DNA from 2 places in the Nonomuraea sp. NPDC003754 genome. Region 2 is predicted to be linked to the other one. Evidence: riboswitches for the same ligand, from Rfam matches in the RefSeq annotation. Region 2 holds a riboswitch; the other holds the start of a gene.
What was found. Region 2 has a riboswitch for glycine ahead of gcvT (glycine cleavage system aminomethyltransferase GcvT). Riboswitches for the same ligand answer to the same signal wherever they lie in the genome.

Region 1 (14,134 bases), on a different contig from region 2:
TGGCTCGCCTCGACAGACCAGGTCGAGATCAAGACCAAGTGGGGTGGCATGTCCAACCTGATCGGCGGCGAGGGCGGCTTCCTCATCCGCGCCGAGGGCTCGGGGCAGGTGATCCTCGGCTGCTACGGAGCGCTTCAGGCCGTCGAACTGGCCACTGGAGAGTCGGTGATCGTCGACTCCGGGCACGTCGTGGCCTATGAGGAGACGGTGCGGAGCGATCTGCGCCGTGCCGTCGAGGGCAAGACGATCCAGTCGCTCAAGTCGGGCGAGGGGCTGGTCTTCGAGTTCACCGGGCCCGGACGCGTCTACACCCAGACCAGGAATCCCACCGAGCTGACCAACTGGCTGACGGCCGTGCTGCCGTTCAGCCGCGACTGAGCAGGCCGGCGGTGCCACACCGGGAAGCCCTGGTGCTCACCGGCGGAAACCGGCCACAGCGTCGGCAGCGGCCTCCACACGCCATACGGCGGGCGTCACCTGCGCCCGTACGTCCGCCAGGCACTGCAGCAGCTCGGCGTCGCGGCCGGACTCGAGCGCCCGCCCGATCCGGTTGAGCTCGACGCGGGCTCGCATCTGCCCGCGGGCGACGGGAACGGGCACCAGACGCTCCTCAGCAACCGCCACCGCCGTCTCGGCGACGTAGGCGATGACGCTCAGACCGGAGCGGTTGGCGGCGATCCTGATCGCCGCCAACTCGAAGTCATCGAAGCGCAGCGGGCCGACGCGATGCGGCGCGGCTGCGTTTGGCGGGTCCGTCGTCGTGCCATCGCCGGTCTTCCCCTCGGGCCCTCGTCAGCGCTTGATCGTCAAGCCGGTCAAGCGCGCCGAGCGGCCGCGCCGGATAAGACAGACTTATGGCTGTAGTACTAGGCCTCGGCGATGGGCAGTCCCTGATCGTCGAGCTCGGCCGGGAGGCCGAACGTCGCGTAGACGTTGGGGTCCTGGAAGACCGAGTTCCGGGTGATGCCCTCGTCGGTGACGGTGAAGATCTGGAGCGTGTGCAGGTTGTACCCGTCGCCGACGCGCTGATAGGCGGCGAATCCGGGCTGGCCGCCGTTGGCGGCGACCTCCTTGAGGAGCCAGTCCTTCCCGGCCGCCCCGAAGACCCATTCCATGAACAGGCCGTAGTTGCTGCGGCCGGAGAACCAGTTGAGCATCGGCGGCATCTCCATGATCACGTCCTCGGTGAGCAGCCGCTTGAGGCCCTCGACGTCGGCCAGCTCGAATGCCTTCATGTAGCGTTCGACCCAGGCGCGCTGCTCGGCCGCGGACGGCTCGCTAACCCGTTCCTGCCGGACCCCGATCTCCTTGACGCGGGTACGCGCCCGCTGCAGGGAACTGTTCACCGACACGACGGTGGTGCCGAGGATTTCCGCCGTTTCGGCCGCGGAGAAGCTGAGCACGTCACGCAGGATCAGCGAACCGCGCTGACGCGCCGACAGGTGCTGGAGGGCGGCGGCGAACGCCAAGCGCAGGCTGCTGCGGTCGATCACGGCCCCAGCCGGGTCGCCAGCGTCCAGCAGCGAGTCCGGCAAGGGCTGGAGCCAGGCGGCGTGCTCTCCCTGGACGAACGGCCCGAGCGGATCCGACGCGGCCACCAGCCCCGACGGCAGCGGTCGGCGGCCGTGGACCTCCAGGGCGGTCAGGCAGGCGTTGGTTGCGATCCGGTAGAGCCAGGTGCGCAGTGAGCTGCGGGTATCGTCGTACTGCTCCCGCGCCCGCCACGCCCTCAGGTACGTGTCCTGGACCAAGTCCTCCGCGTCGTGAGCCGAGCCGAGCATCCGGTAGCAGTACGCCAGCAGCTCCCTCCGGAACGGTTCGATCCGACGATCGAAGCCTTCCTTCCCCGTCATCACGCCACGCTCCATTCCCACTGCCGCCACAGCCACCGTACCTGGCGGCTGCGGTGACAATCCGCGATGGGCGGATAGGTCACCCCGCGCGGTCATCAACGACCTGGCCATGGCGTACATCCCAAATTTCGGATAATTAGTGCTGTTCCTGAACGTCGCTCGTAGATACGGGCGTCGGTACGAAAGTCACGCCAAGGGGCCTGGGAACAGGTCCTTGGCGTGACTTTTCGTTCGGATGCGTCTCGCGCCGGGTTGCATGTGGTGCAAGGTCCGAGGCGCCCATGCGAGGGCATCTGGCCCTCGGGGAGTGAAGTTCCTACAGATCAGAGCGATGCAGGGCTTTTCGGTCCGATATTCGTCATGGCCCTGCACACGGTCACCGCTGGTTACAGGGAAGGGTTCACTGCGCAGGCGCCAGCACCGGGCTGTTGTGATAGGCGGCGATCAGCCACTGGCCGTCCCGCTTCTCGAAGACCCAGGTGCAGTTCACCTTACGCACGTCGTCTGGGACCTCGGTCTCGCCGGGGAACAGGATGGCGGATTCGCTGATGACGATCGCGCCGTCCCTACCGACGAACCGGATGCTGAGCTGCTTGTTGTAGGTCGAGCTGCCCTTGAGCGGCCCATCGAAGGCCAGGGCCATGCTCTGACGGATCACGTCACGGCTGTCTCGGAGCGAGCCGGTCATGATGGCGGTCGCGTCCGCGGTGTAGTTGGCGACCATGCCGTCGGCGTCGCCGGCCTCCCACGCCTTGTAGGAGTCAACCAGTACGGCCTGGATGGCGGCCTCGTCTGCCGCACGACTGTTCGACATCGGATTCTCCCTTGTGATCGATTCGCCCGAGGTGGTCCGGCGAGCTCGTGAGTACATACCGGCGGCGGGGTCGGAACTCATCGCGGCGGATGAAAATCCGTCTCTACGTCTTCGAGTGCGGCCTGGCGGCCGCCGTTCCGCCGGGCGTGCGGCCTCTTCGAGCCGGCCCCGGCGAGGCGTGGTCGAGGGCAGCATCCCCGCTGATCAGGGGGATGTTCCGGCGCGGCACGCGGTACCCGAGTGGGCGGTGACGGCCCGACCCCGCCGAGGGCTGCGCCTTCTCCGCCGCCCCCACCGAGATCCGCATCGGCTACGCCCGCGTCTCGACCAAAGGCCAGAAGCTGGAACGGCAAATCGACGCGCTGGCCGGCTATGGCTGCCGCCGCTTCTTCACCGACACCAAATCTGGCAAGAACGCCCAGCGGCCCGAACTGCCGGCCGTGGCCGCGCGTCCGCAGGCGGGGCAGACGCCGCGGTCCTGCATCGGGTTGGGGCGGATGCTCTCCTGGTGGGGTCGGGCGGCCGGCATCTGCACCAGCCAGGCGCGTTCGCGCTCGGCGTCCGGGTCGGCGCCGGCGTCGCTGGGGCGTTCGACGGCTGGGCGGGGGGCCGGCAGCTCGGCGGCGATGGCGCGGGCGCTGCGGGCGCGGGCCGGCCAGCGGCGCTGAGAAGCGATCTCCCCGCTCGCTGAGCGCCCCGTCGACCACCTGGCGGGCGTCGACGACCCGATGGGCACGACCGACTGGTTCGCGCCTCCGGGCGCCGGGTCGATGATCGCGGTCGTGGCGACCGACGCGCCGCTGCTGCCGGGCCAGTGCAAGGCGCCGGCCCGCAGGGTGCCGATGGGCCTGGCCAGGACGGGCACGACGGGCAGCCACGTCTCCGGCGACATCTTGCTGGCCTTCTCCACGGCCAACGCGGGCGCGCTGACGAGCGGCTTCGTCACCGAGGAGGACTACCAGAACCTGCGGTTCGTGCCGTGGGGGCGGATGGACCCGTTCTGCGCAGCGGTCATGGAGGCGGTGGAGGAGGCCGTGCTGAACGCCCTGACGGCGGCACGGGAGATGACCGGCAGGAACGGGCACCGCTCCCCCGCGCTGCCCGTCGACCGGGTCGTCGGGCCGGTCACGGCCTGAGCCGTCCGGGGCACCGGCGGCTCAGGCGGGCAGCGGGAAGCGGGAAGCGGGAGCAGCGGGCCGGAATCGGCGGGCTCAGCGCGCGGCGGGGACCGGGCGGGGCAGGCGCGGGATGCCGGTCAGCCTGTTCTCCTCGCGCAGCGTGCGCAGCTGCTCGACCTCGAAGGTCCAGCGCGCGCCGTCGGGGGTCGCCTTGGCCTTGCGCCGGGCGATGCGGTCGTCGTAGGCCTTCACGCCGAACATGGCGCGCTGACCGGCCTCGGCGGCGCGCAGGGCGTCGGTGAGCGCCTTGTCGAGCAGCAGCCCCGCCGCGTGCAGCTCGACCTCGGGCGCCGCGGCCGTGCGCAGCTCGTGGACGACGGCCTCGGCCTGCCTGGCCTTCTCGATCAGGGCGGGGAAGCTCTTGGAGATCTCCTGGTCGGCGTGGAAGCGCACCTCGGCCTCACGGCTCACACGCGGACGGAAAAACGCCATCGGACAGCTCCCTTTCAGTCGTTACGAGCGGTAGCGTACGCGGTTCCGGCCCCGAACAGCCACTCGGGTGGGCCGTCGCCGTCCCTCTGGCCACAGGCCGGGCGGCACGCCGGGGTGCGGCGGACGCGTGACCGCCTTTACAAAGTATGGCAAGATGATCTCCATGCCGGCCAAGCGACCACCCGTGCCCCTGTCCCGCGAGCGCATCATCGACGCGGCCCTGCACATCGCCGACGGCCAGGGCCTGCGCAGGCTGACCATGCGCAGGCTCGGCGACGCCCTCCAGGTGGAGGCCATGGCCATCTACCATCACCTGCCGCGGGGCAAGGAGGCGCTGATGGACGCGCTGGCCGAGCACGTGACCGCCATCCAGGTCGATCCGGCCCCCAGCTGGCAGGAGACGGCCAGGCAGTGGTGCAGGGCGCAGCGGGCGGCGCTCAGGGAGCACCCGGGCGTGCTCGCGCTGGCCCTGACCAAACCCCCCAAAGGGGCTACGGCGATCGCCATCGTGGAGCAGGTCGAGCAGCTGACGGAGGCGGGGCTGACCGACGCCGCCGAGGCCGTCCGCACGATGCGCGCCTTCGTGTTCGGCAGCGTCGCGGTGGAGGTGCAGCAGTCGGGATGGGCCGACCCGGAACGCGACACCTGGGTGCGCCACGACGAGCGCGCCGACGCCGACTTCGAGCGCGGCCTGGAGGCCATGCTGCGCGGTCTGGCCGCGTAACAGAGGGTTTACCGGCCCGTCAGCGTGTCGAAGCCGGCCCGTTATCGTAGGTGAGGCACGCTGTGTCGTAGGTCACATGGTCTGAACCACCCGGGGATCCTCCTTGAATCGTCCTAACGGGCTATGTCGGAAAGTGTGACGCACGCCGCACACTTGGCGCAGAATACGAAACAGCCCGAGCCGCTCCCCCGCCGCTTCCAGCGAGGGAGCCCAGTCAAGAGATATCGGAGGCACGCCGATGTGCCCGCACGACCCGGCCTGTCCGTCTGCTGAGGCGCCCGACCGCGAGGCCGCACGCACCCTCGCGTCGCATCCCGAGCAGGGATGGAGCCTTCTGTGCAACGGTGTGGTCCTCTTCGAGGACACCGGGGAGCTCCTGCCCAGCGGCGACGTCATCGCCCCGCACCGGCCGCTGCCGCTGGTCGGCGCCGCCTGACGGTCAGTACCGCGCCGCGAGCCAGTCGGCGACCACCTCGCCGACCTTCGCGGGATCCTTCTTGAGGTCGTGCCCTTCGCCCGGCAGCACAACCAGACGTGCGGCGTCGGCGGCGTCGGGCACCCCGAAGGGGTCCCTGTCCCCGTTCACCACCAGCACGTCGACCCCCGCACCGCGCAGCTCGTCGGCGCGGGAGCGTTCCGGCTTCCCCGGCGGATGCAGGGGGAAGGCCAGCGCCACCACGGCGTCCGCGCCCGCCGCCTTCGCCGTACGGCACGCGACCCTGGCACCGTTGCTCCTGCCGCCCTGCACGAGCGGAAGCCCCGGATAGCGCCCGGCCAGCTCCGTGATGACGGCCAGCCACGCCTCGTCCTGCCGCGCGGGCGAGCCCGGCGCCCTGGCACCGGCCCGCCTGAAGGGCTGGGTCACCCTGGCCACCGTGGCCCCCCTGTCCATGGCGGCGTCCCGTACGGCCAGCAGGTCCGGCGCGTCCACGCCGCCGGCCGAGCCATGAGTGAGCACCAGCAGGAACCTGGGCCGTTCCGCCTCGTCGACGTCGACCAGTGCCGCCCCCCGCGGCGTCGTGATCTCCACCCTCCAACGGTAGCCGCAGGGGTGCCCCCCGCCTCGCACCGGCCCACGCCCGGCGCCCGCGCCCGCAACCACACGAGGTGCCCGGCGCCCGCGCCCCGCCATGCCTCGCCGCCCGGTGCCCGGTGCCCCGCGCCCACGCCGCCACCCACGCCCCGTGCCCGGTGAACCCGGCGCCCCCGTGCGCGCCCACGCCCGGCGCTTGGGGGCCGTGCTCACGCGCCGGGGCTGAGCGCGTCCCTGTCGAAGCGGAGCCTCACCTGCGCGGCCAGTTCCTCGTCGGCGTGCGACAGGCCGTACTGCCAGACCTCGTCGGCGGCCTCGCCCCTCCCGCGCAGGGGCAGGGTGCGGGCGAGCAGCTCGATCGCCAGCGCGCTCGTCTCCGCCTCGTGCCCCACCTCCTGCCCGGCTTCCTGCCCCGCCTCGACGGCGCCGGCGAACTCCGCGCACGCCAGCTCGAGATGGGCGATGCCGAGCAACACCCGCAGCCGCGCCTCGTGGGCGCCTTCGGCCAGCGGCAGGGCCTCGACCAGCACCGTGGCGGCCTCGCCCGGTTCTCCGGTGTCCAGCAGCAGTTCGGCGAGCTCCTGGGCGGCGCGGGGGCTCAGCTCGGGGTCGCCGACGGCGATGGCCGCCCGCAGCTCGCGTTCGGCCTCCTCCTCGCCGACGGCCAGGTGGGCCAGCGCCAGGTGCGCCAGCGGCAGGTAGGCGGCCGCCCCCATGCCGATCACGGCCTGCCATGCTCCTCTGGCCTGCTCGGCGTTCCCCTCGCGTTCGAAGCCGCGCGCGAGGTGGCAGGCGGCCTGGGCCGCGTACTCGGGGTGGCCGGTGGCCAGCGCGGCCCGCGCCGCCGCCCTGGCACCCGCGACGTCGCCCCGCTCCTCCAGCACCACGGCCAGACCCACGGCCGCCTGGGCCCGGTCGCGTCCATCGGGGTCGGCGGCCAGCTCGGCGAAGATCGCCGCCGCGCCCTCGAGGTCGCCGCTCTCGGCGAGGCGGCGGGCCCGGTCGAGCGGGCCGGTGGTCAGCGGGGTGTCGAGCTCGGGGGACGTCAACAAGGCTCCTTGGAGACCGGTGGGGATCAACCGATGACGATCAACGTCGAGCCTAACGATTTCCGGCCGCCGCGTCGCCCGACATGACCATCCTGTGCACGGGTGTTGGCTACGTCCCCACCTGAGAAGCCGAACGGGCGGCCCCCCTCGCAGGGGAGGCCGCCCGTTCGGGTCCGCTCAGTCCTCGTACGCCGACAGGGGCGGGCAGGCGCAGACCAGGTTGCGGTCGCCGTAGGCCTGGTCGATCCTGCGGACGGGCGAGAAGTACTTCCCGTCGCGCAGCCCCTGGACGGGGTAGGCGGCCTCGGTCCTGGTGTACGGGTGTGGCCACTCGTCGGCCACCAGCGACTCGGCGGTGTGCGGGGCGTTGCGCAGCGGGTTGTCGGTCTTGTCGTAGGTGCCGTCGGCCACCTTGGCGATCTCGCCGCGGATGGCGGCCATCGCCTCGACGAACCTGTCGAGCTCGGCCAGGTCCTCGCTCTCGGTCGGCTCGATCATCAGCGTGCCGGCGACGGGGAAGGACATCGTCGGGGCGTGGAAGCCGTAGTCGATGAGGCGCTTGGCCACGTCGTCGACCGTGACGCCGGTCTCCTTGGTGATCTGGCGCAGGTCGATGATGCACTCGTGGGCGACCAGGCCGCCGCGTCCGGTGTAGAGGACGGGGTAGTGCGGGGCCAGGCGGCGGGCGAGGTAGTTGGCCGACAGGATGGCCTGCTCGGTCGCGGCCTTGAGGCCCTCGCCGCCCATCAGCCTGACGTAGGCCCACGAGATCGGCAGGATGCCGGCCGAGCCGTACGGCGCGGCCGAGACCGGGCCGACCGGCGAGCCGTCGCGCAGCGGGTGGCCCGGCAGGTAGGCAGCCAGGTGACCGCGCACGGCCACCGGACCGACGCCGGGGCCGCCGCCGCCGTGCGGGATGCAGAAGGTCTTGTGCAGGTTGAGGTGGGAGACGTCGGCGCCGAACTCGCCCGGCTTGGCCAGGCCGACGAGGGCGTTGAGGTTGGCCCCGTCGACGTAGACCTGGCCGCCGGCGGCGTGGACCTTGGCGCAGACCTCGGTGATCGTCTCCTCGTAGACGCCGTGCGTGGACGGGTAGGTCACCATGATCGCGGCCAGCGACTCGGCGTGCTTGTCGATCTTGGCCTCGAGGTCGGCCAGGTCGACGTTGCCGTTGTCGTCGCAGGCCACGACCACCACGCGCATGCCCGCCATGACCGCGCTGGCGGCGTTGGTGCCGTGCGCGGAGGAGGGGATGAGGCAGACGTCGCGGTGAGCGTCGCCGTTGGCGCGGTGGTAGGCGCGGATGGCCAGCAGCCCGGCGAACTCGCCCTGCGAGCCGGCGTTCGGCTGGATGGAGACGGCGTCGTAGCCGGTCACCTCGGCCAGCCAGGCCTCCAGCGTCTCGACCAGCTCGACGTAGCCGCCGGCCTGGGAGAGCGGCGCGTAGGGGTGGATGCCCGCGAACTCGGGCCAGGTGATCGGCTCCATCTCGGTGGTGGCGTTGAGCTTCATCGTGCAGGAGCCGAGCGGGATCATCGACCGGTCGAGGGCGATGTCCTTGTCCTGGAGCCGGCGCAGGTAGCGCAGCATCGAGGTCTCGGAGTGGTGGCTGTGGAAGACCGGGTGGGTGAGGTAGTCGCTCTCCCTGGACAGGCCCTCGGGCAGGGCGTCCTCGGCGGCCAGGTCGGTCAGCGAGACGCTCACGCCGAAGGCGGCGGCGACCTGCTCCAGGTGGGCCAGGGTGGTCTTCTCGTCGCAGGCGACCGAGACGTGGTCGGCGTCGGCCTGCCAGAGGTTGACGCCGCGCTCGGCGGCCGCGGCGACCACCTGGGCCGCCTTGCCGGGCACGCGGGCCAGCACGGTGTCGAAGAAACCGTCGTGGACGATCTCGACACGGCCGGCGCGCAGGGCCGCGGCGAGCGTGACGGCCATGCGGTGGGTGCGCTGGGCGATGCGGCGCAGCCCCTCGGGGCCGTGGTAGACGGCGTACATACCGGCGATGACGGCCAGCAGCACCTGGGCGGTGCAGATGTTGCTGGTGGCCTTCTCGCGGCGGATGTGCTGCTCGCGGGTCTGCAGGGCCAGGCGGTAGGCGGGGTCGCCGTCGGCGTCCACCGACACGCCGACGAGCCGGCCCGGCATCTGGCGCTGCAGGCCCTCGCGGACCGACATGTAGGCGGCGTGCGGGCCGCCGAAGCCGAACGGCACGCCGAAGCGCTGCGAGGAGCCGATGGCGATGTCGGCGCCGAGCTCGCCGGGGGCCGCGACCAGCGTCAGCGACAGCAGGTCGGCCGCGGCCACGACCAGCGCGCCGCCCGCGTGGGCGGCCTCGGCCAGGGCGCGGAAGTCGCGCAGGCGGCCGGAGGCGCCCGGGTACTGCACGAGCACGCCGAAGCACTCGGGCAGCTCACCGTCGAGGGAGTCGACGACCAGCTCGATGCCCAGCGGCTCGGCCCGGGTGGCCAGCACGGCCTTGGTCTGGGGCAGCGCGTCGGCGTCGACGACGAAGACGTTGCTCTTGGACCTGCCCGCGCGGCGCGCCAGCGTCATCGCCTCGGCGGCGGCGGTGGCCTCGTCCAGCAGGGAGGCACCGGCCACGTCGAGACCGGTCAGGTCGGAGACGACGGTCTGGAAGTTGAGCAGCGCCTCCAGGCGGCCCTGGGAGATCTCCGGCTGGTAGGGCGTGTAGGCGGTGTACCAGCCCGGGTTCTCCAGCAGGTTGCGCCTGATCACCGCGGGGGTGACGGTGTCGTAGTAGCCCAGGCCGATCATGGAGGTGAGCACCTGGTTGCGGCCGGCCAGCGCCCGCAGTTCGGCGATCACTTCGCTCTCGCCCGCCGCGACGGGCAGCTTCAGCTGGTCCTTGGCCCTGATGGCCTCGGGTACGGCCACCGCTACCAGGTCGGCGACCGACTCGAAGCCGACCGCCTCCAGCATCTTGGCCTGCTCGCCGTCCGAGGGACCGATGTGGCGGGTCGCGAACGGCGGCGCAGCGAGGTCGCTGAGGGGCTCGGTCATGGAAACTGCCTCCCAAGGCTGGTGGAGAGCACGGGCGTCTGCCGGGTCTCCCCCTCTGTCATCAACCTGAGAGGTTCGCCCGCGGGGTCGCGGGCTTGCACCGTCGGTGAGACGCGCCTGGCGGGCGTGCCTGCTTTCCAGAGTGGCCTCGTCCGAGCGGTACTGGGTGCCTGAGAGATTCCGGGGAGGGTTGCTCCTTCGGCGCCCCGGTGGCCCGGGGACTCTCCCGCTCGGGGTCGTCGGCTCCAGCCCTAGGCTACCAGTGTCCGGGAATCAGCCCATTCGCCGGGCTCTGCGGCGCTGGGCGAGTTCGTCAGTGGGATGGTCGGCCGGGACGGTGTCCTCGACCGCCGCTCGTTCCCCCGGCAGCTCCGCGAGCGATCCCTCGACTTCGCGCCAGACCCTGCCGAGCGCGATACCGAACACTCCCTGACCGCCTTGCAGCAGGTCGATGACCTCGTCGGCCGAGGTGCACTCGTAGACGCTGACGCCGTCGCTCATGAGCGTGATCCTGCTCAGGTCGCCGACGCCCCGATCTCTCAGGTGCTGTACGGCGGTGCGGATCTGCTGGAGCGACACGCCGGTGTCGAGCAGCCGCTTGACGACCTTGAGCACCAGGATGTCGCGGAAGCTGTAGAGCCGCTGCGAGCCGGATCCGTGCGCGGCTCTTATCGTCGGCTCGACCAGGCCCGTGCGCGCCCAGTAGTCCAGTTGCCTGTAGGTGATGCCGGCCGCCGCGCAGGCCGTGGGGCCGCGATAGCCGATGTCGGCAGGCAGCGTCGTGGGCTGCTCGTCGAAGAGCAGGCCCTGCTCACCGGCACGCTGGCGCGCGGTTTCGCGCCGCACCGGATCTTCCTGGCCGGCCGTCTTTCCCTCGCCGCTGCTGACCGCCACGCGGACCTCCGGCTTTCTCTCATCCCGTGGTCTGATCTGGGGGTTCGTAAATGACAACCACAGGTTTCACTTGCACCGTAGGACCGTGACCATCCGCAGTCAACGATCCGGCTCGGCGCGTCGCGAAGCGTAAATGCAGTGAAATGCGTACCCCAGGTGGCGACCAAGGGCACGAGCCTTCACGAAGGGAGTCCTACCCCGCGCGTCCGAAGTCCTCGGGCGTGATGGTGTCAAGGAACTCCCTGAACTTCTCCACCTCATCCTCCTGGTCATCGGGGATGATCACTCCGGCCTCCTGCACGACCTCCTCGCTGGCGAAGATCCGCGCACCGGTGCGCAGCGCGAGGGCGATGGAGTCGGAGGGGCGCGCGCTGACCTCCACGCCGTTGGAGAAGACCAGATCGGCGAAGAAGATCCCGTCACGCAGAGCGACGATGTTGACCGCACGCAGGCCGACGCCCAACGCGCTCAGCACGTCCCTGAACAGGTCGTGGGTCAAGGGCCTGGGCGGCGGTTCCTCCGCCTGGGCGAGCGCGATGGCCGTGGCTTCGGTCATTCCTATCCAGATCGGGAGAAACCTCTCACCCTGCGCCTCCTTGAGCAGAACGATCGGCTGATTTGTGGGCATTTCAACGCGAACGCCCACTACCTCCATCTGCAACACGGGCTGCTCCGAATTCACGATCCATGGGCCGCATCTACCGCACTTCAACGTAACACCCACTGGGTAGGTAATATCCCCTGCCCCCGAGGCTTCCCGCCAACCTACCGGGCTCCCGGGCCGCCTCGGCGGGCGCCCGCATCCCCGACGGCAGCGGGCGAGCGGAATTTCCGGTTTTTTCGGGATGCCGCCCTGCGGGTCAGCCGCCCAGGGCCGAGCGGACGGCGGTGCGCAACAGAGCGGCGTGCAGCTCGAGCAACTGGCCGGACAGCTGCCTGGCCGTCTCGTCGGCCTCGCCGATGGCGCCCGGAGCGCGCCGCTTGAGGATGGGGGCGACGGCCTGCTCCACCAGACCGGCCTCGCGCTCGGCGGCGGCCCTGACCGCGCGCAGGTGCCGGGCGTGCAGGCCGTACCGGGCCAGGGCGCCGACGCTGCGCGCCACCTTGACCGCGTCCTCGTCGTAGCGCCGGGCGACCGGCGCGAGCAGGCCGTAGTCCTCCAGCTCGGTGAGGGTCTCGTCGTCGAGCCCGCTGGCCTCCAGCAGCTCGGCGCGGCTGAACCGGACCTCCTTGGTCTCGGGCAGCGCCCTGGGACGGCCGAGCTCGTCGGCCATCCGGTCCTTGATGACCCGCAGCGGCAGGTAGTGGTCGCGCTGCTCGGTGAGGATGAAGCGCAGCTGCTCCACGTGCATGTAGGTGAACTTGCGATAGCCCGAGGGGCTGCGCTCGGGCTCGATCAGCCCCTCGCTCTCCAGGAAACGGATCTTGGAGACGGTGACGTCGGGGAACTCGCCCTGCAGCAGGGCGAGCACCTCCCCGATGCTCATGTGCGAACGCGCCGCCTGGGAGCTCATGCGCCCCGCGTGAGGAAGACGAGGCGGAACTTGCCGATCTGCACCTCGTCGCCGCTGTGGAGGGGCACCTCCTCGATGCGCTCCCTGTTGACGTAGGTGCCGTTGAGGCTGCCGACGTCGCGGACGGTGAAGGCGCCGCCGGGATGGCGGTAGAACTCCACGTGACGCCGCGAGACCGTGATGTCGTCGAGGAAGATGTCGCTCTCGGGATGCCGGCCCGTCGTGGTCAGGTCGCGGTCGAGCCGGAAGCGGCTGCCGGCGTTGGGACCACGGGTGACCACCAGCAGCGCCGCGCCGGGCGGCAGCTGCTCGACGGCGGCCCGCTCGGCCAGCAGGGCGTCGGCCGTCTCCGCCTCATACGCCTCGATTCCCGCGACGGAGATCGTCGAGGTGGTGTCCCCTGAGACCTCGTGTCTGGTCAGCGGCGACCCACACCGGGAGCAGAAGCGGGCATCCTCGGGGTTGGCATGACCGCACTGCGTACAGTAGACGTACGGCATCGATCGGCTCGGCCTCCTACCGCGAGAACGCGGCGACGGTTGATCAGGGCGCCCCACGCCTCTCGCTTAGTTCACGTTTGCGAATGCCGCAACTTACGCTGATCACGAGCAAAGGTCAAGGCGAGACGCCGCACGACGGGTTCGGACGGTGACAAAGTTACCGCCGAGCCGCCCTCAAGGTCCATGCCGCCGCGCCAGTTGTGTTGTCACGTTCCCGCCGCCTGCTCGACGACGCGCGCCCATCTGTCGAGAAATGCCTCCGCTGTGTCGAAATCATGCGCCTCGGCCCACAGGTCGGTGGCGGGTTCGCTGGCGGCGGGCAGGATCAGCGCCCAGCGCCCGTCGTCGCCGACCACCCGCACGCCGTCGGTGGTGTCGATGTCGAAACCCTCGGCGGCCTCGATGACCGAGCGCATCACCGCCCCCTTGGTGGCCCACGGCGTCGGGACGGTCCGCTTGAGCAGCTTGGCCTCGGGGATGCGCGCGTCGATCTGGCTGAGCGTCAGGCGGGTGCGGGCCACCAGGCCGAGCAGGCGCAGGAAGGCCGCCAGGCCGTCCACCGTGGCCCCGAACTCCGGCACGATGAAACCGCCCCTGCCGTCCCCCGCGAAGATCATGTACGGCTTGGCGGCGGCGGAGGTGAGCGCGTCGAGCGAGGTCGAGGTCCACTCGACCTGGACGCCGTGGAAGCGGCACACCTGCTCGGCCACCCTGGTCGTGGTGACGGGCAGCGCCACCCTGCCGCGGCGGCGCTCGGCGGCGACCAGGTCGAGCACCACCAGCAGCGCGCGCTCCTCGCTGATGAGCTGGCCCATCTCGTCGACCAGGGCGATGCGCTCGCCGACCGGGTCGAAGCGGACGCCGAAGGCGGCCCGGGAGGAGCCGACGAGCTCCGACAGGCGCTGCAGGTCGCGGCGGCGCTCGGCGAGCGTCTCGGTGGGCGAGGCGGAGTCGAGCCTGGCGTTGACGGTCAGCACCTCCACGCCGAGGCGGCCGAGCAGGGTGGGCAGGACCACCGAGGAGGTGCCGCCCGCGCAGTCGACGACCACCTTCATGCCGTCCACGCCGGTCATGTCGACGCAGCGCAGCAGCTCCTGCGCGTAGTCCTCCACCGCCCTGGCGGGG
Region 2 (14,134 bases):
TGCTTGCGCGCGGTGTTCTCGTCGACGACCGCCTGGTCGGCACCAGCGGGGGCGGTGCCGTCCGTGATCGTGGTCCGGTCGGTGACCGAGATCGCGGTGGTCGGCAGATCCCCGATCGTCTTGCCGTTCCTGCCCAGCAGCGGGGCGTTGCCGCGCACCTGGCCCTGGGCGTCGGTCACGCCGTCCAGGTCGCGCAGCCGGTCGAGGAGCGGCCCGGGGAGCGACTTCTCCGGCTTCGGCAGGACGGCGACCGCCACCTTCTCGGCGTCCGACGTCACCTTCTGCGCGAACCCGGCCTCGATGGTGTCGGTGAGAACGAACGTGCCCGCGATGAAGCCCACGCCCAGGGTGATCGCCAGCGAGGTGAGCAGCAGGCGCAGCCTGTGCGCCCGCAGGCTTGCGAGGGTCGTCTTGATCACTTGGCTTCCAGCCTCATCAGCGTGTCGAGAACCGACTGGGGCGTGGGCTCGGCCAGTTCGCTGACCAGCCGGCCGTCGCGCAGGAAGACGACACGGTCGGCGTAGGAGGCGGCGACGGGGTCGTGGGTGACCATCACGATGGTCTGGTTGAGCTCGCGGACACTGGTGCGCAGGAACGACAGCACCTCGGCGCCGCTGCGCGAGTCGAGGTTGCCCGTCGGCTCGTCGGCGAAGATCACCTGCGGTTTGCTGATCAGTGCCCTCGCGACGGCGACGCGCTGCTGCTGGCCGCCGGACAGCTCGGTCGGCCGGTGGCCGAGCCTGTCCTTCAGGCCGACGGTCTCGATGACCCGGTCGAACAGCACGGTGTCGGCCTGGCGTCCGGCGATCTCCAGCGGCAGCCGGATGTTCTCCTCGGCGGTCAGGGTCGGCAGCAGGTTGAACGCCTGGAAGATGAAGCCGATCCGGTCCCTGCGCAGCAGGGTGAGCTGCTTGTCGCCGAGCCCGGTCAGCTCGACGTCACCGATGTGGACGTGGCCGGCGGTGACCGTGTCGAGCCCGGCCAGGCAGTGCATCAACGTTGACTTGCCCGAGCCCGACGGGCCCATGATCGCGGTGAAGGCGCCGGTGGCGAAGGAGACGTCCACGCCGCGCAGCGCGTGGACCCGCGTGTCGCCCTCCCCGTAGGTCTTGGTCAGTCCGGTGGCCACCACGGCGGGCCGAAGAGATATCTGTGTCGCTGTCACGCACAAGACGCTATGGGCGGAACACCCGCATTCCCTGGGACCCGAGGAGGGACTTCCCGTCACACCTGAGATGACCCGTATCAGCCTTTCGGCCGATCCGGGATGCGCGGTGCGAGCCGGTCGGGGCTCCGCTCCGGCGACCGGTCGGACGGCACGATCAGCCCCGCCTCGTAGGCGTAGACCACCACCTGCGCCCGGTCGCGCACCCCCAGCTTGGCCAGCACCCTGCCCAGGTGCGTCTTCACCGTCGCCTCCGCCAGCGCCAGCCGCTCGGCGATCTCGGTGTTGGACAGGCCGCGCGCCACCAGCATCATGACCTCGTGCTCCCTGGCCGTCAGCAGGCTGCCGTCGGGCAGCCGCTCGGCGGTCAGCTGCCCGGCGAACCTGTCGAGCAGCCGGCGGGTGGCGCTGGGCGCCATCACCGCGTCGCCGTTGTGCACCGAGCGGATCGCGCTGACCAGGTCGGACGGTGGCACGTCCTTCAGCAGGAAGCCGGAGGCGCCCGCCTTGATCGCCGAGTAGGCGTACTCGTCCAGGTCGAACGTGGTCAGGATGAGCACCTTCGGGCCGTCGATCAGCCTGGTCGCCTCGACGCCGTCCATCCTCGGCATGCGCACGTCCATGAGGACGACGTCGACCTGGACCTCCTTCAGCAGCTCCAGCGCCGAGACGCCGTCGCCGGCCTCGGCCACCACCTCGATATCGGGCTGGGCGCCGAGCACCATCCGGAAACCGGCGCGCAGCAGCTCCTGGTCGTCGACCAGCATGACCCGGATCATGCGGCCACCGGCAGCCTGGCCAGCACCTCGAAGCCGCCGCCCGGCCGGGGGGCGGCCTGGACGGCTCCGCCGTACATGGAGACCCGCTCCCGCATGCCGAGCAGGCCGTGGCCGCCCACGCCGCGTGGAGCGGCGGCGCCCCTGCCGTTGTCGGTGATACGGACCACGAGTTCGCCCCTGCCGTACTCCATCTCCACCGTGGCCCTCGCGCCGGGTCCGCCGTGCTTGAGGGTGTTGGTCAGCGCCTCCTGGACCAGCCGGTAGATCGCCAGCTGCTCGCCCTCCGGCAGGTCCTGCGGGGTGCCGCTCACGCGCAGGTCCACCGGCAGGCCGGAGCCGCGCACCAGCTCCTCCAGCTGGGCCAGACCGGGCTGCGGGGTGTAGTCGGCGGCCTCGCCCGCCGGGTCGGCGGCGTTCTCGCGCAGCACGCCCACCAGGCGCCGCATCTCCGCCAGCGCCTCGCGACCGGTCTTTGAGATCGCGTGGACGGCCTGCCTGGCCTGCTCGGGATCGGTGTCGATGGCGTAGCTCGCCCCGTCGGCCTGCACGATGATCACGCTGACGTTGTGCGCGACCACGTCGTGCAGTTCCCTGGCGATCCTGGCCCGCTCGGCCGCCGCCGCCATCCTGGCCTGCTGGTCGCGTTCGCGTTCGGCCCGCTCGGCCCGCTCCTCCAGACCCTCCAGGTAGCGGCGGCGCGTGTTGGCGTAGATGCCGGTCAGCCAGATCATGACCACGAAGAACGAGCAGCTCAGGAACATGCCGAGGCTGACGGTGTCCCACTGGGACAGGGCCAGGAAGATGCCGAGCTCGGAGACCAGGCCCGCCGCCAGCGCCCACTTGAACGTGCAGTGGCTGGCCATGGCGTACATCGCGACCAGCACCGCGCTGTTGGCGGGGAAGGCGGGGACCTCGGTCAGCCACTGCGCGAAGCTGATCAGCGCGACGAGGGCGAACACGGTGCGGGGATGGCTGTTGCGCCAGAACAGCGGGACCACGAGCGTCGCCGTCAGGACCAGGTAACCCACCAGGTCGATCGGTGGACGGACCGTGGGCTGGGTGTAGGAGACCGCCAGGGCGGCGCACAGCGCGATGAGGGGGGTGACCCACAGGACGTCCGTGAGCATGCGGCGATGCTGCGACCAGGCTCGAATCTTGCCGAACACTCCATCACTGTACGTATCGCCACGGGGCCGCCCTTCCGCCTGGAGTCGGAGGCTGATGTACGACCCTGGTCGCATGCCGGATTTACGCGGTATTTATGGGGCATCCGGCATTGTCGTCGGTGGGAGCGCCCTCTGGGCGAGTAAAGGGAGATCGTGATGGCGGATCATGATCGCGCCGCAGGGCCGCGCGGTGAAGAGGAAGCACCGCGCGGCCCGGACCCCGAGAGCGCCCCACCACCCGCTTCCGGCGCGTCGCAGGAAGGACCACCGCCTCCGCCGCCATCACCGCCTCCGCCGTCCCCGCAGCCTCCACCGCGGGAGACCTTCGCCGGGTTCGTCCGGCAGAAGCACGCCCAGATCATCGGCGCCGGGCTCATCGGCCTGTTGGCCGGCGGCGTTCTCGGCGGCGCCGCAGTGGCGATCCTGTTCCGCGTCGCCGACCACGGCGACCGTCCCCGGACGGCCCGCTGGGAAGACCATGGCAGGCACCGCTTCGGCGGCCCCGAAGGGTACCGCTTCGGCGGGCCCGAAAGCTACCGGTTGGACGGCCCGGAAGGGCACCGCTTAGGCGGCCCCGAGGTGTATCGCTGGGGTGGCCCCGAAGGGTACCGGGGGGAGCCGCCCGCCGAGTGCTGGTCCACCCCGCGCGGCCGGACCTGCACCTACCCGTACGCCCGCCCGCCGCTGCCGTCGCCCATGCCGACCACCTCCGTCACCGTGGTGCCGCCGCCGACCGTTGTGCCCACGGTCAAGCCCACGCCTACCGGCTGACCGGCTACCCGCACGCCCCGAGCGGACGGCCCTTCGGGTCGAGGTCGACGCCGATGGGCGCGTCCTCGCCCGGGACGCGCGCCTCGACCCTGGTCGCCCCGACCCACCGGAGGTCCTCCCTCTCGAGATCGAGGTCGGGACAGGACAGCGACCACTCGCGGCTGAGCAGGCCGGCGTCCTCGCGGATGCTGAGCGTCATCGTGGTCTCGAAGATGCCGTGCTGCTCCCGCACGATCAGGATGAGCGGGCCCGGCCCCTTCACCGCGGCCACCTCGACGGAGTCGAAGATCGACCAGCGCAGCCCGTAGGCCGACCAGCCGAGCATCCCGGCGATCGTCGCGATCACGACGACTGCCCTGGCCCACGGCGTCGGCCTGACCAGCTCGCGCACGCCCAGCCCGCCGAGGACCAGGGCGGTCAGGCCGAACAGCAGCGGGTGGTCGAGCGTGTCGTTGAGCAGGACCAGCTCGGTGGTGACGGTCCTGGTGACGACGACCGTGGCGGCCAGGACGAAGGCGGGGGCCAGGTACAGGAGCGCCAGGAGGGGCCTTCGGGGCATATGGGGGATTATGCCGGTTCTTCTGCTGGAGTACGCGGGATGGGCGGGCGGTCACCGGCTACCCCGGTGGCCGCCCGCCCGCTTGCCGTACAGCCACCGGCTACCCCGGTCGCCGTCGGCCCGCTTGCCGTACGGACGCGCTCGCCTTACGGAGAGGAACGGATCAGACGGGCTGCCAGAGAGCCGGCACGTTGGGCGGCTCCCAGCCCGGCAGCGAGGTGTGGGCGATCCGGCAGCGGTACCGGACGCCCTGGTAGCTGACCACGTCACCCACCGCGTACGGCGTCCACGCCGCCCACGTGGTCTCCCCGCCGCCGCCGACCGTCAGCGTGAAGCGGGCCGAGTGGTCGGCGGCGGTGCCGTCGGCGTTGATGGTGATCGGGTACGCCCCCGGCGCCGTACCCGAGGCCGTGGCGATCGTCACCGTCGCCGTCTGGCCCGAGGTGATCGTCCGCGGGTCGACGGTGACGGTGACCCCGCTGGGCACGTCGGCCGCCGACAGCGTGACGCTCTGCGGATTGCCCGAGGTGACCTGGGTGGACAGCGTGGCCGTGGCCGTCTGCCCCGGCTGCACGGTGGCCGACGACGGGTTCAGCGTCACCGTGTAGTCGTCGGCCGCGCCGCCGCCGACGGCCAGCTTCCACAGCACGTAGGCCGCGGCGTCGGCGTTGCGGTCGAGCGCCGTGGTGCTGACGTTGGCCGGGTAGGTGTCGCACGCGGAGTGGTAGCAGCGGTCGAACGCCTGCCCGGCGGTGCCGCCCCACTTGGCCGCCTGGGCCGTCGTCTTGACCGCCTCGGCGCCGGTGAAGACCCCGCCGACCCTGACGCCCGCGTCCTTGAACGGGGCGTGGTCGCTGCGCCCGTCGCCCGCGGTCTCGATCTCGGTCTGGACGCCGATGCCCGCGTAGTAGTCGTTGAACAGCCGCTGCAGCTGCGCGTCGTCGTCGTAGACGAAGTAGCCCGGATTGGGCGAGCCGGTCATGTCGAAGTTCAGGTAGGCCTCGATGCCGGACACGCCGCTGGTCTGCACGTAGTACTGCGAGCCGCGCAGCCCCAGCTCCTCGGCGCCCCACCAGGCGAAGCGCACGTGCTTGGTCAGGGTGGGGTTACGGCCGGCCAGCGTGAGGGCCAGCTCCAGCAGCGAGGAGGAGCCGGTGCCGTTGTCGTTGACGCCGGGCCCCGCGGAGACGCTGTCGAGGTGGCTGCCCAGCATGACCACCTGGCCGGCCGGGCCGCCGGGCCAGTCGGCGATCAGGTTCTGGTGGGTCCTGCCGCCGTAGGTGAAGTTCTGCACCTGGGTGGCGTATCCGGCCGCGTCGAGCTTGCCCCTGATGTAGGTGAGCGCCGAGGTGTAGCCGGTGCTCGGCGAGGGGCGCGGGCCGATGCTCTGCAGCTGGCTCAGGTGCGCGGTGAGGTTGGCCACCGGGATGTCGGGCGTGCCGGGGCCGGGCGGTGAGCCGACGGTCAGCGTGAAGGCCGCCTGCCGGTCGACGTCCGTGCCGTCGGCCAGGACGGTGACGGGGTGGGCGCCGACCGGGGTGCCCGACGAGGTGGACAGGGTCAGCGTGGAGGTCTGCCCCGCCGTGATGGTGGCGGGCGAGAAGGCCGCCGTCACGCCGGACGGCAGCGTGCCGGTGCCCAGGGTGATCGACTGGGCGGTGCCGATCGCGGTCGTCCGCACGGTCGTGGTCGCCTGCTGGCCCGGCTGGACCGTGCGCGAGGCGGGGTCGAGCGCCACGGTGAAGTCGCTGCCCTGCTGGCAGGCCGGCTCGCCCGCCTGCGCCGGCACGCTGACGCCGGACCAGGCCTCCTTGACGACGTTGAACTCCACACAGCTGCCCGGGTACAGGGTCTTGGCCGCGTTGAGCGTGGCGACGCGGGCCTTGGCGTGGGTCCACGGGAGCGTCTTGGTGTTCAGCGCGCTCATGAAGATCTCACCGGCCTTGCGGATGCCGATACCGGTGATCGCCGGGCCGTTGTCGCACCGCGAGCTGGCCGGCTTGCCCTGCGGGTTGGTGCCCTCCGCCACCAGGTAGAACCAGTGGTTCTGCGGCCCCGCGCCCGCGTGCACCTCGGGGGCGGGCAGCCGGAAGCAGTTGGGGTCGCCGAGCGCCGACGGGTTGTACATGTTGCGGATCGGCCCCGAGCCGCTCAGGTTGACCTCCTCGCCCACCAGGTAGTCGGGCGGGTCGAGGGTGGCGGGCTCGTTGACGTAGTGCTCGGTCAGCGCGCCGAAGATGTCGCCGGTCGACTCGTTCAGGCCGCCGGTCTCGTTGCCGCTGCCGGGGCCGCCGGGGGTGGTGTGGAAGATGCCGTGGCCGTACTCGTGGCCGACCACGTCCATCGCGGTGAGCTGCTGCGTGCCCGCGGAGTTGCGGCCGAAGCTGGTGTAGGAGCCCGTCCAGTAGGCGTTGACCTCGGCCAGGCCGACTCGCGCGGGGAAGCCGCCGCCGCGGCCGTCGATGCCGTCGCGGCTGAGCCAGTCGCGCAGCATGTCCCATTCCTTCTGGACCGCGAACAGCGTGTCGACGCACGCGGTCTCCAGGTTGGTGCCGGTGCCGTTGCCCCAGGTGTCGTCGGTGCCGGTGTAGGCCTGGCCGTTCTGGCCGCCGCACTGGAGGCCGCGCCGGGTCGGGTCGACCATCGAGTACGACGGCGAGGTGGCGATCTGGACGGGGTTGCCGTTGTAGTAGCTGTTGCCGGTGCCGGCGCGCACCTCGTCCCACTCGTCGACGATCTGGCCGGTCGACGCGTCGACGTAGACGTGCAGCTTGCTGGGCGCCTTGGCGGTCCTCCCCTCGACGACCACCTCCCAGGCCAGCCGGGGCCGCTCGCCGGCGGCGTGGATCGCGAGGGTGGGGGTGCCGACGCCGGAGACTGTGGGCACCCGCTTGCGGGCGGCGAGCGCGGCCTGCTCGGCGGTCACGGTGGGGGTGGCGGGAGCGGCCGCTTCGGCGCGCTGGCCCGTGGTCACCTGGTGGACGACCTGGCCCGACTCGTCGGTGACGATGACGACGTCGCCGCCGTAGACGGGCAGGCCCGCGTGCGTGCGGGCGTAGGTCAGGTACTGCTGTCCGCGCACGCCGCCGACCGAGGAGACGAGCGCGAACTCGTCGTCGGCGGTGGCGAACAGGGCCTCGGAATGGGCCAGGAGGGCGCTCTGGGCGGCCGACGCGGCGGTGCGGCGTTCGGCGGGGGTGGGCGGGTCCGCCGCCGCGGTCGTGGTCACGACCAGTGCCAGCGCGAGCATGGCGGCAGCACCCAGCCGGAGGGTGGGTTTCACTCTCGTGCTCCTTGGGGGTGTCGGGCGAGGAGTCGTCCCAAGTTGACCGCGAGAGCAAAAGGCTTAGTAAGCCAACATTTTCCTATAATTTGACGTTATATGCGGCCGTGGCGCTTCAACCAGGCCTGATACGCGGGCGCCCGCCGGGCCTCGCTCCAGTACGTCTTGGTCACCGTCTGCACCAGATCGCCGGCCAGTGCCGCCAGCGGGCCCTTCTCGTGCCACCCCAGCAGGTGGCGGAAGCGCAGCGGGGCACCGCGCAGCGGCCTGATCACGATGCCGTCCCTGGCGGGCGCGGTGGCCTGGAACAGCCCGACGCACCTGCCCTCGCCGATCAGGTCGAGCGCCACCTCCAGGTTCACCGCGAAGGTGACGCGCTGCGTGAAGCCGTGCTCGGCGCAGGTCGCCGCCATGTGCTCGCGCGGCCCCGACTCCAGCAGCGCCGGCTGCGCCCAGTCCTCCTGCGCGAGGTCGCCCAGCTCCACCTCCTCCGCGCCCGCGAGAGGATGCCGGGAGGACAGGCCGACGAACAGCGGCTCGGTGGCGATCACCGCGTAGCGGGTCCCCCGAGGCGGGACGAGCTCGTGTCCCGGGTAGTCGTCGAGCGTGGCCAGCTCGATCCGCTCGCTCTCGAGCAGCCCGGGCAGCGGGTCCAGGGTGGCCTCGGTGCGCAGGCTGATCTCCGCCCCCGGAAGCAGCCCGTCCAGGCTGCGCGCCAGGTAGATGGCCAGCCGGGTCGGGGCGCACCCCACCCTGATGCGCAGCGGGCCGCCCGGCGGCGAGGCGTAGCGGGCGGCGTCACGCTGGAGCTCGTCGAAGGCCGGGAGCAGGGACCGTGACCGCGTCAGCAACCACTCGCCCCGCGGGGTCGGCCGGACGCCGTCGTGCGAGCGGTCGAACAGCGGCCCGCCCACCATCCGCTCGATCCTGCGCAGCTGGGCGGCGATGCCGGGTTGCGACATGCCCATGGTCGCGGCGGCCTTCGAGATGCTTCCCGTGTCCGCGATGGCGCACAGCACCCTCAGGTGACGAACCTCAAGGTCCACACCGCGAGCTTAAAAGTAAAGAAGCTTTCCAGTAAGACCCAATCGGGTCAGCGGCGGACGTGGACGCGGACGATCGCGCCCATGTCGTCGACGCCCACGTCGCGGCGCACCCTGCCGACGACCTCGCGGTTCAGCTTGGTCACCACGGCGCCCACGTCGGCGAGGGCGGGGCAGGTCACCGCGATCCGCAGCCGGTCCTGGCCCACGACCCGCACCGCCGTACGGCTGATGCCGTCCACGTCCTTCAGGCCCACGCACAGCAGCGCCGTCCCCGTGCCCGAGCGGTTGCCGAGCCTGCCCCAGCCGAGCGCGATGAGCAGCCACCGCAAGGCCAGCAGGGCGGCGAAGACCAGCACGAGCGCGAGCAGCCACGAGACCCACGCATGCGCGGTGACGTAGCCGGCGACGTCGTCCTCCAGGACCCTGGCGTTCCTGCGGGTCCCCAGCTCGCCACCACCCCGCAGGTAGGCGTAGCCGCCCAGGCCGAGCAGGACACCGCCGACGACACCGAGCCCGATCCTGTTGCCGCCGTACTGCCGCATCACAGCCCCTTCCGGCGCAGCCGCACCACGACCTCGCCCGCGCACATCGCGCCGAGCCCGTTCAGCCGCTCGCCGACGGCGGCCCCGGTCCTGCGCAGCATCTCGCCCGTGCGCTCGGCGTCGGAGACGACCGTGACCTCGATCTGCCGGCGGCGGAGCCGTACCCGCACGCTGCGCACCCCGTCGACGTCCTCGGCGACGGCCCTGAGCGTCCTGCGCAGGCCCGACCTGGTGATGCCCATGACGATCCGCGGGTCGGCGGTCTCCAGCGGCACCAGCCTGGACCGGCCCGGCACCAGGGCGAGCCCCAGCAGCACCAGGCCGGTACCGGCCACGCCGACCGCGCCCAGCATCAGCTCCGGGTCCGACCACGCGGTGCGGGCGGCCAGGGCGAGCACCTGGTCGACAGGCAGCAGGCCGAGCCCGCCGCCCAACAGCCCGGCGAGGACCTCGGCGGCGAGCAGCGTCAGCCCGGTCGACGTCGTGAAGGCCACCGCGACACCGGCGGGGGTTCGTGCCGGTCTGAGCACCCTGGACGCCCTGCGGCGGGGCGTCTCGTGCTCGCTCGGAGCGGCTCCACCAGGCAGGCGGTCCTGGAGTGTTGTCATCACACCGACAGAGGTACAGGGGGCCGCCGCGCCACAAAGCCCTTCCCCGCCGCCGGTTTGCCGGATCTTTGCCGGCGAACATCGGTATTACCCTGCTTCTATGGACGACCGCCAGCGCTACGACAGGGCCACCGCCGCGTTCGAGCCGCCCTTCGCCATCCTCGATCTGGAGGCGTTGCGGGCCAACGCGGCGGGCCTGGTCCGCAGAGCCGGCGGCAAGCCGATCAGGGTGGCGAGCAAGTCGGTCCGCTCGCGCCCCGTCCTCGAACGCATCCTCGCCATGGACGGCTTCAGCGGCGTCATGGCCTTCACCCTGCCCGAGGCGCTGTGGCTGGTCGAGCAGGGGTTCAGCGACGTGCTGGTCGCCTATCCCACCGCCGACAGGACGGCGCTGGCGGCGCTGGCCGCCACCGAGCGGGCCGTGCGGGAGATCACGCTCATGGTCGACTCCGCCGAGCACCTCGACTTCATCGAGTCAGCGGTGCCGGCAGGCGGCCCGGTCCTGCGGCTCTGCCTCGACATCGACGCCGGATACGTCGCCCTCGGCGGGCGCTTCCGCGCCGGCGCCCTGCGCTCCCCGGTCCGCGAACCCGCCCACGCCGCCGACCTGGCCGCCGAGATCGCCAAGCGGCCGGCCTTCCGCCTGGTCGGCCTCATGGCCTACGAGGCGCAGATCGCGGGCGTCGGCGACGACCCGCCCGGCAACGCGGCCTTCGCCCGCGCCATCAGGCTGATGCAGGCCCGCTCGGCCCGCGAGCTGATCGTACGGCGCGGCCGCATCGTCAACGCCGTCAGGCAGGTCGCCGACCTCGAGTTCGTCAACGGCGGCGGCACCGGCAGCGTCGACCGCACGGTCAGGGAGAAGGCCGTCACCGAGTGCGCGGCCGGCTCGGGCTTCTTCCACCCCAGGCTCTTCGACTTCTACCGGGGCTTCAGCGGCCGTCCCGCCGCGCTGTTCGCCCTTCCGGTCGTCCGGCGTCCAGGGCTCGGCGTGGTGACCGTGCTCGGCGGCGGCTACCTGGCCTCAGGGGCGCCGGGGCCGTCGCGGCTGCCCCAGCCGTACCTGCCGCCGGGGCTGCGCTACTCCTCCGACGAGGGTGCGGGCGAGGTGCAGACCCCGCTGCTCGGCCAGCCCGCCGAGGACCTGCGCGTCGGCGACAGGGTGTGGTTCCGCCACGCCAAGTCGGGCGAGCTGTGCGAGCGGTTCGCGAGCCTGCTGCTGGTCGAGGGTGACAAGGTCGTCGAGGAGGTCCCGACCTACCGGGGTGAGGGCAGGACCTTCCTCTGACCCGCCCCCCTCCGGCTCGGCGTCCGCGAGGCTCGGCGTCCGCGAGGCTCGGCCGCGAGGCTCGGCGTCCGCGAGGGTGTGTGGCGCCCGTCCGTCGGCCCCTCGCGGGGCGCCCGGCGGGCCGGTGACGCCTGCCCGTCAGCGCCTGCGGCGCCGGCGCCACAGGACGATCGCCGCGCCCACGACCAGCACCGCGCCCACGGCGATCAGCGCCGAGCCGACGGGCCGCTCGTCCTCCCACAGGTCCCCGGCGTCGTCGTCGTAGCGCACCGGCCGCGGCGTCACCCCCACGAGATCGCCGACCGACGCCACGAAGTGCTCGGCCCTCGACTTGACCTCGTCCATGCTGCGCTGGGCCACCCGCTTGGGGCTCACCCGGTCGGCGATGGCGTCAACGGTCCGCGCGAGCTCGGCGCGCGTCCGGGTGATCCTGCGCTCCAGCTCTTCAGGGTCGGTCTCGGCCATGGCTCTCCTTTCTCAGGGTGATCAGTCTGTCAGGTCGCGCCGCCGTACCGCACGGCGGGCGAAACGTGTCCCTTCGATTGGGGTTAGGTTGAGCCCGTGACCGAAACCAAGCTCCAGCCAGGAGACGCCGCTCCTGACTTCACGCTTCCCGCGGCCGACGGCGGCGCCGTCTCTCTCGACGCCTACCGCGGCAAGCGCGTCATCCTGTACTTCTACCCCGCCGCCATGACGCCCGGATGCACCAAGCAGGCGTGCGACTTCCGCGACAACCTCGGTCAGCTGACCGACGAGGGTTTCGTCGTTCTCGGCGTCTCCAAGGACAAGACCGACAAGCTGGTGAAGTTCGTCGAGCGCGACGCGCTGACCTTCCCGCTGCTGTCCGACGTCGACCTGGAGATCCACAAGGCCTACGGCGCGTACGGCGCCAAGAAGCTGTACGGCAAGGAGGTCGTCGGCGTGATCCGCTCGACCTTCGTCATCGGCCCCGACGGGAAGATCGAGCAGGCGCTCTACAACGTGAAGGCGACGGGCCACGTGGCCGGTCTGAAGAAGAAGCTCGGCCTGGCCTGAGGTTTGCGATCAAGTCCGCGGGCTTGATCGCAAACGAGTATCTCGGCCCCGGCCCGGGCGCTAAGCTGATGGCGGTTGCGCGGGCGTGGCGAAATCGGCATACGCGGCAGGTTTAGGTCCTGTTGGTGGTGACACTGTGGGGGTTCGAGTCCCCCCGCCCGCACCTTTCCCTTGATGGCCGGATCCGTACTAGTCTTGCCTACGGACACCGATGAACCCACGCGGGAGAGCGTCCTGGCACCCGGCCAGGACCCCTGAAGGAGCAAGCACTCCCCGCGAACCTCTCAAGGCAAAGGACCGCGCGGGCAAGGTGACCTCTGGAAAGCAGGCCTGCGGGGCCTCGCCGAAGGTGAAAGTCCGGCAAAACCGGGTGAAGCTCTCAGGCACCGATGACAGAGGGGGAGGATCCTGGCATCCAACCCATCCTGAGGTGCGAACAATGTCCCGACCGACACCGCTACGAGACGTACACGAGAGCCTCGGCGCGACGCTGACCGACTTCGCCGGCTGGTTGATGCCGCTGCGCTACGGGAGCGAGTCCGCCGAGCACAAGGCCGTACGCGAGCGGGCCGGGCTGTTCGACCTGTCCCACATGGGGGAGATCTTCGTGACCGGCCCGCAGGCCGGCGAGGCGCTCGACTACGCGCTGGTCGGCCACCTGTCCGTGCTCGCGCCCGGCCGCGCCCGCTACACGATGATCGTCAACGAGCAGGGCGGGGTCCTCGACGACCTCATCGTCTACCGCCTGGCCGACGACGAGTACATGGTCGTCGCCAACGCCTCCAACTACCCCATGGTCGCCGAGCGCCTCACCGAGCGCGCCGAGGGCTTCGACGCGGTCGTCGACGACCGCTCCGACCAGTACGCGCTCATCGCGATCCAGGGCCCGCGCGCCCAGGAGATCCTCGCCACGCTCACCGACGCCGACCTCGCGGGCCTGAAGTACTACGCCGGCCTGCCCGGCACGGTCGCCGGCGCCGAGGCGCTCATCGCCCGCACCGGCTACACCGGCGAGGACGGCTTCGAACTCTTCGTCGCCAACGCCGACGCCGTCGCGCTGTGGCACGCGCTGGCCAAGGCGGGCGAGCCGTACGAGATCATGCCCGCCGGCCTGTCCAGCCGTGACACGCTCCGCCTCGAGGCCGGCATGCCGCTGTACGGCAACGAGCTCGGCGTCTCGCTCACGCCCTTCGACGCCGGCCTCGGCCGCGTGGTGAAGTTCGACAAGCCCGGCGACTTCGTCGGCAGGGCCGCGCTCGAGCAGGTCAAGGACGTCCCGCCGCGCCGCCGCCTGGTCGGCCTGGTCGCGACGGGTCGCAGGGTCCCTCGCCATGGGTTCCCTGTCACCAGTGACGGGGCCGTCGTGGGCGAGGTGACCAGCGGCGCGCCGTCGCAGACCCTCGGCAAGCCCATCGCGATGGCGTACGTGGACACTGGGATAGAAGAAGGTCTGGCCGTTGACATCCGGGGCAGCCAAGAGGGCGTGGACCTGGTTGAGCTGCCTTTCTACAGGAGGAACAAGTGAGCAGCATTCCCGACGATCTGAGCTACACCAAGGAGCACGAGTGGGTCGCCGGACTCGACGACGGCCTGACCCTGACGGTGGGCATCACGGCCTATGCCGCCGAGGCGCTGGGCGACGTGGTCTATGTGCAGCTGCCCGAGGTCGGTGCGACGTTCGAGGCCGGTGACTCGATCGGCGAGGTCGAGTCGACCAAGTCCGTGAGCGAGATCTACGCCCCTGTCTCCGGCGAGGTCGTCGAGGTCAACCAGGCCGTCGTGGACAAGCCCGACCTGGTCAACAGCGAGCCGTACGGCGAGGGCTGGATGTTCAGGGTGCGCGTGTCCGGCGACCCCGAGGACCTGCTGAGCGCGGAGGAGTACACCGCGCT

Region 1: linked by a shared signal. The riboswitch ahead of gcvP (aminomethyl-transferring glycine dehydrogenase) and the one ahead of gcvT (glycine cleavage system aminomethyltransferase GcvT) in region 2 are both predicted to bind glycine.

The regions. Positions count from the first base shown of each region.
Region 1 covers NZ_JBSGJX010000059.1:18,907-33,040, forward strand. The annotation lists gene ACWEVS_RS41920 (TIGR00266 family protein) at 1-378, shown strand, start outside; gene ACWEVS_RS41925 (hypothetical protein) at 415-693, opposite strand; gene ACWEVS_RS41930 (sigma-70 family RNA polymerase sigma factor) at 867-1,853, opposite strand; gene ACWEVS_RS41935 (SgcJ/EcaC family oxidoreductase) at 2,254-2,748, opposite strand; gene ACWEVS_RS41940 (hypothetical protein) at 3,030-3,335, shown strand; gene ACWEVS_RS41945 (P1 family peptidase) at 3,396-3,803, shown strand; gene ACWEVS_RS41950 (hypothetical protein) at 3,879-4,256, opposite strand; gene ACWEVS_RS41955 (TetR/AcrR family transcriptional regulator C-terminal domain-containing protein) at 4,441-5,001, shown strand; gene ACWEVS_RS41960 (DUF5999 family protein) at 5,240-5,437, shown strand; gene ACWEVS_RS41965 (alpha/beta hydrolase family protein) at 5,441-6,031, opposite strand; gene ACWEVS_RS41970 (hypothetical protein) at 6,244-7,083, opposite strand; gene gcvP (aminomethyl-transferring glycine dehydrogenase) at 7,261-10,101, opposite strand; glycine riboswitch at 10,249-10,340, opposite strand; gene ACWEVS_RS41980 (MerR family transcriptional regulator) at 10,375-10,995, opposite strand; gene ACWEVS_RS41985 (bifunctional nuclease family protein) at 11,189-11,659, opposite strand; gene ftsR (transcriptional regulator FtsR) at 11,856-12,482, opposite strand; gene ACWEVS_RS41995 (FHA domain-containing protein) at 12,506-13,009, opposite strand; gene ACWEVS_RS42000 (sugar phosphate nucleotidyltransferase) at 13,216-14,134, opposite strand, start outside.
Region 2 covers NZ_JBSGJX010000015.1:185-14,318, reverse strand. The annotation lists gene ACWEVS_RS19920 (ABC transporter permease) at 1-419, opposite strand, end outside; gene ACWEVS_RS19915 (ABC transporter ATP-binding protein) at 416-1,165, opposite strand; gene ACWEVS_RS19910 (response regulator) at 1,246-1,944, opposite strand; gene ACWEVS_RS19905 (sensor histidine kinase) at 1,941-3,185, opposite strand; gene ACWEVS_RS19900 (hypothetical protein) at 3,267-3,881, shown strand; gene ACWEVS_RS19895 (hypothetical protein) at 3,886-4,440, opposite strand; gene ACWEVS_RS19890 (M28 family peptidase) at 4,604-7,723, opposite strand; gene ACWEVS_RS19885 (LysR family transcriptional regulator) at 7,819-8,769, opposite strand; gene ACWEVS_RS19880 (hypothetical protein) at 8,817-9,311, opposite strand; gene ACWEVS_RS19875 (DUF6286 domain-containing protein) at 9,311-9,919, opposite strand; gene ACWEVS_RS19870 (amino acid deaminase/aldolase) at 10,020-11,207, shown strand; gene ACWEVS_RS19865 (DUF3618 domain-containing protein) at 11,346-11,672, opposite strand; gene bcp (thioredoxin-dependent thiol peroxidase) at 11,769-12,242, shown strand; tRNA gene ACWEVS_RS19855 (tRNA-Leu) at 12,322-12,405, shown strand; glycine riboswitch at 12,455-12,552, shown strand; glycine riboswitch at 12,553-12,648, shown strand; gene gcvT (glycine cleavage system aminomethyltransferase GcvT) at 12,682-13,767, shown strand; gene gcvH (glycine cleavage system protein GcvH) at 13,764-14,134, shown strand, end outside.